Regions from separate parts of the Arthrobacter sp. Helios genome, predicted to be linked through region 1. Evidence: predicted binding sites of a transcription regulator. Region 1 holds the regulator's gene; the other holds the start of a gene.
The links. Region 1 encodes LexA, which represses DNA repair genes until DNA is damaged. Its sites were predicted from a motif close to TCGAACANNTGTTCGA; they were not measured.

Region 1 (3,411 bases):
GGCCACACTGTGGTCCTGACCTCGGCGACGCTGGCGATCGGGTCGGAATTCGGTCCCGTAGCCGGTGGTCTTGGCCTGGTGGGCGCGGCCGCACCGGCCTGGACCGGCACCGACGTCGGCAGCCCCTTCGACTATCCGCGGCAGGGTGTGCTCTACGTAGCCCGGGACCTGCCGAAGCCGGAACGGGGAACATCACCGGCTCAGCTCGACGAACTGGAAGCGCTGCTCAAGGCCTCCGGAGGCGGTGCCCTGGGCTTATTCTCCTCCCGCAGGGCAGCAGAGGAGGCTGCCGCGGCGATGCGGCTCAGGGTTGATTTCCCGATCCTGTGCCAGGGCGAGTCCTCTATGTCAGCGCTGGTGAAGCAGTTTGCCGAGGAGGACGCCACCTGCCTGTTCGGAACCATGTCTCTGTGGCAGGGCGTCGACGTTCCGGGGGAGGCCTGCCGCCTGGTGGTGATCGACCGCATTCCCTTCCCGCGGCCCGATGATCCACTGATGACGGCACGCACCCGGGCCGTGGCGAAAGCCGGCGGCAACGGGTTCATGACGGTCTCCGCAACCCATGCCGCTGTCCGGCTCGCCCAGGGCGCTGGACGGCTGATCCGGGCATCGGGTGACCGCGGTATGGTCGCCGTTCTTGATTCCCGGCTGGCGAATGCCCGTTACGGCGGGTTCCTGCGTGCGGCCTTGCCGCCGTTCTGGTCCACCACCGACCGCAGCGTCGCCCTGGGAATCCTTGAACGGCTCAGCGCTGCCCAGAAAGCGGCGTCCTAGCAGGGACGTGAGGCGGGCGGTGAAGCAGGCAGCCAGTGGAGCGGGCGGCTGCCGGGGCCTTCCCGTTCCTGTGCTGCCTCCTTCGGGAAGCGGCTAGAGGGACCGCATCACGGAAACAACCTTGCCCATGATGGTCGCGTGGTCGCCCATGATCGGTTCGTAACGGGTGTTCTGGGGCAGGAGCCAGGTGTGGCCGTTGCGCTGCCGGAAGGTCTTGACCGTGGCCTCGTCATCCAGGAGCGCAGCCACAATGTCACCGTTCTCGGCCGTCGGCTGGCGGCGGACCACAACCCAGTCGCCGTCACAGATCGCCGCGTCAACCATTGAATCGCCGGAGACCCGGAGCATAAACAGCTCGCCGTGGCCGACCAGCTGGCGCGGCAGCGGGATCATCTCCTCGACGACCTGATCGGCCAGGATAGGACCGCCGGCAGCGATCCGGCCCACGAGGGGGACCATAGCCGTGTCCACGGCCGTCGTCAGCTCCGTAACGTTCGACTCCGCAGCGGAATCCGCCTCCGCTGACTTGGCCCCGGCACCCGCTCCCGCCCCGGTCCGCTCGGTGTGCATCAGCAGGGGCACGAGGATCTCCATTGCCCGCGGACGCTTGGGGTCGCGGCGGATGTAGCCCATTTTTTCCAGCTGGCTCAGCTGATGGGTCACGCTGGACAGGCTCGCGAGCCCCACCGTGTCGCCGATCTCCCGCATGGAAGGCGGGTAACCGTTGGCGGTAACGGAAGCCTGGATGGTCTCGAGGATCTTCTTTTGCCGGGGCGTCAGCGACTTGGGACGGATGGAACCGGTCTGAGCGGACACAGCCGGACGGCCTTCGGAGTTGGTCCTACGGGGCACTTCGGCTTCCCTTCGAGCATCCGGCCGGGCCGGGGCGGTTGGTGCTGGTCACTGCAATGTCAGTGGTGGATGGTTCCCTGATTTCGAACGGCAAATCAGTAAATCAGAGCAAATCAGAGCCAGTCTGAGTAATCCTGAGCAATTTTGAGCAGTACAGACAAAATTCAGATTCACTGCGGCTCCGGTTTAGTGCCGGAACCGCGGGAATGGCTTCTCCACTTGTCTTAACGCTAGGGGAGCGGAAGGTCATTTTCAAACATTTGTTCGAGTGAGTCTCGACATCGTTCGTAGATAGATGCTAGAAAAGGAACAGCAGGAATCGAATACATGTTCGATTCAAGGTTGCCAACTGTTCGAAGTCAGTTTCGAAGCCGTGGAGTTACGGCTGTATCCGGACCTGGTTCGAACCGGAAAGGTTTTGCCATGACAGTTCAGCTTGCGGCACCCCGCACATCCCTGAGCTTTGCCCGCCCTGCCCGCACCTCCCAGACTTCCCGCACCTCCCAGACTTCCGGCCCCGCCCAGGCTTCCCGCTCCGCCTCCACCGCCGCTGCGGCGCCGAGGCAGGCAGCGTCCGCTGCGCCGCTCCGCCTGACCCGCCGCGGACGGCTCCTGCTTGTGGGCGCCCCCATCATGCTCGGCGGGGCAGCGCTCCTGACCTTCGTCGGCTTCTTCACCGCACCGGCTCTGGCCGCAGGCGGCTCCGGCGAGGTGACCCGGACCCAGCAGATCAGCGTCAGCACGGGAGACTCGCTCTGGGGGCTGGCGGCCGAATACGCACCGGAGCGGGATCCCCGCGAAGTGATCGCCGACATCATGGAACTGAACAACCTCTCGGACGCCGTGGTTCCCGCCGGTGCCCAGCTGTACATTCCGGTTTCCGGCTAGCACTCCTGCAATGGTTCCCGCAATGGTTCCGGCAGCAGAGAAGGCGGGCCGGATCCGACGGGGCTGTCCCTTCCGGAGCTTTATCCAGCGTCACCTTGAGCCGCGGATTCTGTGCGGAGGAGGGTGCGGCTTAAGCTGGACAGGTGACTGAACAGCTGGAAAAACTCAACCGACTTCCCCTGCGTGACGATCTCCGGGGGCTCACTCCCTACGGTGCGCCGCAGCTGGAAGTGCCCATCCTGCTGAACGTCAACGAAAACACCCATGGACTGCCCCAGGAAGTGCAGGAGGCAATCACCGCCTCTGTGCAGCAGGCAGTGCCCGGGCTCAACCGGTACCCGGACCGGGAATTCACCGAACTCCGGGAACGGCTCGCCGCCTACCTTGGGCACGGGCTGGGTATCGAAAACATCTGGGCCGGCAACGGCTCCAATGAGGTTCTGCAGCAGGTGCTGCAGGCTTTCGGCGGGCCCGGCCGGACTGCCATGAGCTTCCCGCCCACCTACTCGATGTACCCGCTGCTTTCCAGCGGAACAGGCACCCGTTACCTCACCGGCGAACGCGCGGCGGACTTCACCCTGACCGCGGACTCCGCGGCTGCACAGGTACGGGCCGCAGCTCCGAACATCGTGTTCCTCTGCACGCCGAACAACCCCACGGGAACTGCCCTCGGACTGGACGTCGTGGAGGCCGTCTACGAAGCAGGTGCCGCATCGAACGCCGTCGTGATCGTGGATGAGGCCTACGCTGAGTTCTCCCACGCTGGCACTCCGAGTGCCCTGGAACTGCTCCCGGGCAGGGAGCGGCTGATCGTATCCCGGACCATGAGCAAGGCATTTGCGCTGGCCGGTGCCCGTCTCGGGTACCTCGCCGCCGCCCCAGAGATTGCTGATGCCC
Region 2 (3,411 bases), 290 kb from region 1:
CGGCGCCCGAGGCCGGGGCAGAGCGTGCCGGGCCGGTGTGTGCCGGGCCGGGCCGCGGGCAGGGTGATGCGTCCTCGGGGCGGGCTAGAGGTGCCCACGGACGGTGGAAACGGACAGCTGGTGTGCGTCGCTAGGACAGGGGCGCACTGCAGGGCGTGCAGCCCACCAGCCTCTCCGCTGCATCGGGGCAGCTGGGTGCGGAAATCGAATCAATCACGCCGGTCATGGTATCAGGCCCCGGAAGTCCTGTGGCTCGGCGGCAGGCAGCGGCTTCGGTCAGTCTTTCGCGAGACGTGCAGGTCGGATCTGCCGTTAGTGGGTGGGCGGCGCCCCGGGCAGGGGCGGTGAGGTGGAGAGGTACGTGTGGCCTGTGGGCGTTTCGGTCCGGACGGTGTGGCGTTGGCCCGGAGTGCATGTGGTGTCCGTGGTCCAGCCGGGTGCTTGCTTGGCGTGGTTGCAGGCTTCGCAGAGTCCTTGTCCGTTGGCGTAGCTGGTGCGCCCGCCGGCAGTGTGGGGCTGGACGTGGTCGATGTGCCGGATCGGCGCATCACACCACGGTGTCCGACAGGTCTGGTCGCGGGTACGGATCATTCTGGCCAGTCCGGGCGGGAAGTACCGGGCTTTGGAGTCCATGGCAACCAGTTCACCGGTGGCGGGATCCAGATAGAGCCGGCGCAGGGTCACGCGGGCTTGCACGCTGAGGTGATCCGGGGCATCACGACCTCCGGAATCAGGACCATCGGCGTCCACCCGTGTCTGACCGCGGCCATGCTCCGGTGGCGGAACCTGGCGTGGTTCTAAGTCCAGTTCCGGGTCCTGTCCGTGAAGCGTGCCGGCGATGAGATCCCTGGCCCATTGCCCGGGAACGGTCCCGTAGCCGGGGAAGTACGCAGGCTCCTCCCACGGAAGTTTTGGCAGTGCAGTGCACGTCGCGCCGTTCATCCTGCCGGCAGATGGACCGTGACCAGTTCGTGGGACCGCGGCTTCTTGGAATCGAACGTTCTCTGCCGCATCGTTCGGGGCCGAGGCCGGGGCCGGGGCAGAAGCAACGGCAGTGTCCGGAGCGCCTGCTGAAACCTGGCCCGGTATTGGGGCCCGGAAAGCCTGATACCCGGGGATCATGCCATCTCTTGCGCCAGGACCTGGCGGTTCAGGCTCGAGGACCCTGCCGAAGAGGGTCCGGTCGGTCATGACGAGCTGGACCTCGACCGGAACCTGGGATGCGGTGGCCTGCCCGGTGATTCGCTCGACGAGGGTGTCGGCCATGATCTGGCCCCGGCCTCGTTCGTCCCCGGAGGAGCGCAAGCTATCAGCGGTCCGGGACAGGGCGGTGAACACGGCTACTCCCTGGGCGACGGGCAGCAGCCCGGTCAGATAGGACATGGTGTCCGGTGCCGGGCGGCAGGACACGTATCTGTCTGCGACGGCTTTGGCGTGCCGGCGCACCTGCGAGGCGGGATCGATGGCCTGGGTGAGGGACCGGATCCTGGCTATGAGTTTGCGGTCTCCGACCCCTTCCAATGCGGCCGGGTTCCCGCAGATCAGGGCATCGATCCGGCGGCGGTCTTCCACCTCGAGGCAGGCGGTTTCCCGGACCAGGAGGGTGGCGCGCCATTCACTGAGGACTCCGGCGGATAAGGCACGGAGAGTGTGGGGCATCTCGTGAACAAGGGCCTTGCCTAGGCCGAGGTGCCGGCCCCCACGGTGGGGTGAGTCCCTTCGGGCCAGCGCGATCTGCGCTCCAACACCGCGCCCAAGCTGGGCGGCGGGCAGCCCGGCGCGGGCCTGGGCCTTGCGCTGGGAAGCATCAAACGCAGCCGCCGCGCGTGCCTGTACCGCTGCGCAGGCAGATTTGAGTTCTTCCAAAGCACGGATCTGATCGATCAGCGCGGTGTCTGATTGCGGGAGCCCGGCATCTGCGAGCGCGGCGAGCCACTCGTACAGCACGGCGGTGCCTACAGGTTCGACGGCGTCCTCTGCATCAGCGGCTGAAGAATCTTCCGGTGGGTTGTGCTTGCCGGACGGGCCGTCCGCCGAAGCGGTCCACTTTGGAGTACGCATTGGATTACGCACAGTTCCTGTTTGCGGGTGCTTACCAGGGGACCAAGCTGGGGCCGTTATAGGTCCGCTCATGCGGGTCGATGACGCGAGCCTGAGAGAACCCCGCACGGGCACGAGGGTGGACTCCCACTCAATTGGAGCCCGCTCGATTGGGCCCCGCTCAATTGGGCCCCGCTCAATTGGATCCCGCTCAATTGGATCCCGCCAAAATGATTCGAACATGTGTTCGAGTCTATTAGTCTCGCCATAGCCATAACAGGGCGAACCTACTGGCTCGCCTACTCGTTTTTCCCTCCCTCCAGACCCGTTTCATACAGTCCGGACCAGGTACCGCCCTGCTTCCAAGCCCTGACCCGAAGCGTTCTCCCAAACCTGCCTCGGACCCCGGATCGGCAGGTCTCCGGTCCAGCTTCCAGCACCGAACTCTTACCTTTCCACCCCGGATCGAGTGTTCTCCTCCAGATCGGACCCGCCCCCAGTGCCAGGACCGGTTTCCTAGCAGGTGTCCGGACCAGGTACCGCCCTGCCACCCTGCCTCCCTGCATCCAACGGGCCCCGGGCCACGAGCCACAACCCGCTACTGTTCCTCCCCAGCCTGGCGCCCAGTCACCAAGCCCGGCCCCGTCCAGCCACCAACCCCGACCCCGTCCCGTACCGGCTCCCGCACTGCGGCGTCCTGCCACCGCCCGGGGTTGACCTTGGCGGCCGCGATGAACAGGGCGGCACCCATCAGCCCCAGCACCCCGGGGCCGGCGAGGTCGGTGAGCAGGTCCGGCTCGTGGTCCCCCGGAACCGGAGACGACAGGAAGGACACGGCTACCCACGCAACCACAGCCATCATTCCGGTCACCACGGTCAGGGTCTCCCGGGTACGCACCGACAGAGCCAGAAGGGACACCCCATAGGTGGCAGCGAAGACACCGCCCAGCGGCAGGAAAAGCGCAGCGAACACCAATACCGCGAGCGCACCCCGCTGCTGGCGGATACCGAGCTTCTTCTCACCCCTGGCGGTCATAAGGTAGGCGGCAAAAATGAGTCCGGCCGGCATGAGCATCTGGTGGTAGGGCCACAACGGAAACCACGTCAGGTCGAGGGTTTCCCAGGGCGGACGGAATCCGGCGTTGCCGCTTAGTTCGAGAAACAGGGAGTAGACCGCGCCCGCTCCAGCCGCGCGCATCAGCCACATACCTGCGGACTTGTCCGCGTACAGGGCCTTCGCAATTTCCTGGCTCTGAGTGTGTTCCGCTGTTCCTGTGTCCCCCATGCCCTGACCTCTCGGCTCCCCCGGCTCATACCGCGTCAGGGGCACCCCGCCCCAGTCAGGGCAACCTAGCACAGTGGGATAACGAC

Region 2: a site for LexA is predicted at 2,276-2,291, ahead of ArtHe_RS05000 (HNH endonuclease signature motif containing protein). Genes of this name have one in related genera too.

Annotation. Positions count from the first base shown of each region.
Region 1 covers NZ_CP095402.1:849,107-852,517, forward strand. Annotated here, with positions in the region: gene ArtHe_RS03695 (ATP-dependent DNA helicase) at 1-774, shown strand, start outside; gene lexA (transcriptional repressor LexA) at 868-1,590, opposite strand; gene ArtHe_RS03705 (LysM peptidoglycan-binding domain-containing protein) at 2,050-2,514, shown strand; gene ArtHe_RS03710 (histidinol-phosphate transaminase) at 2,658-3,411, shown strand, end outside.
Region 2 covers NZ_CP095402.1:1,138,886-1,142,296, reverse strand. Annotated here, with positions in the region: gene ArtHe_RS05000 (HNH endonuclease signature motif containing protein) at 313-2,061, opposite strand; gene ArtHe_RS04995 (hypothetical protein) at 2,639-3,325, opposite strand.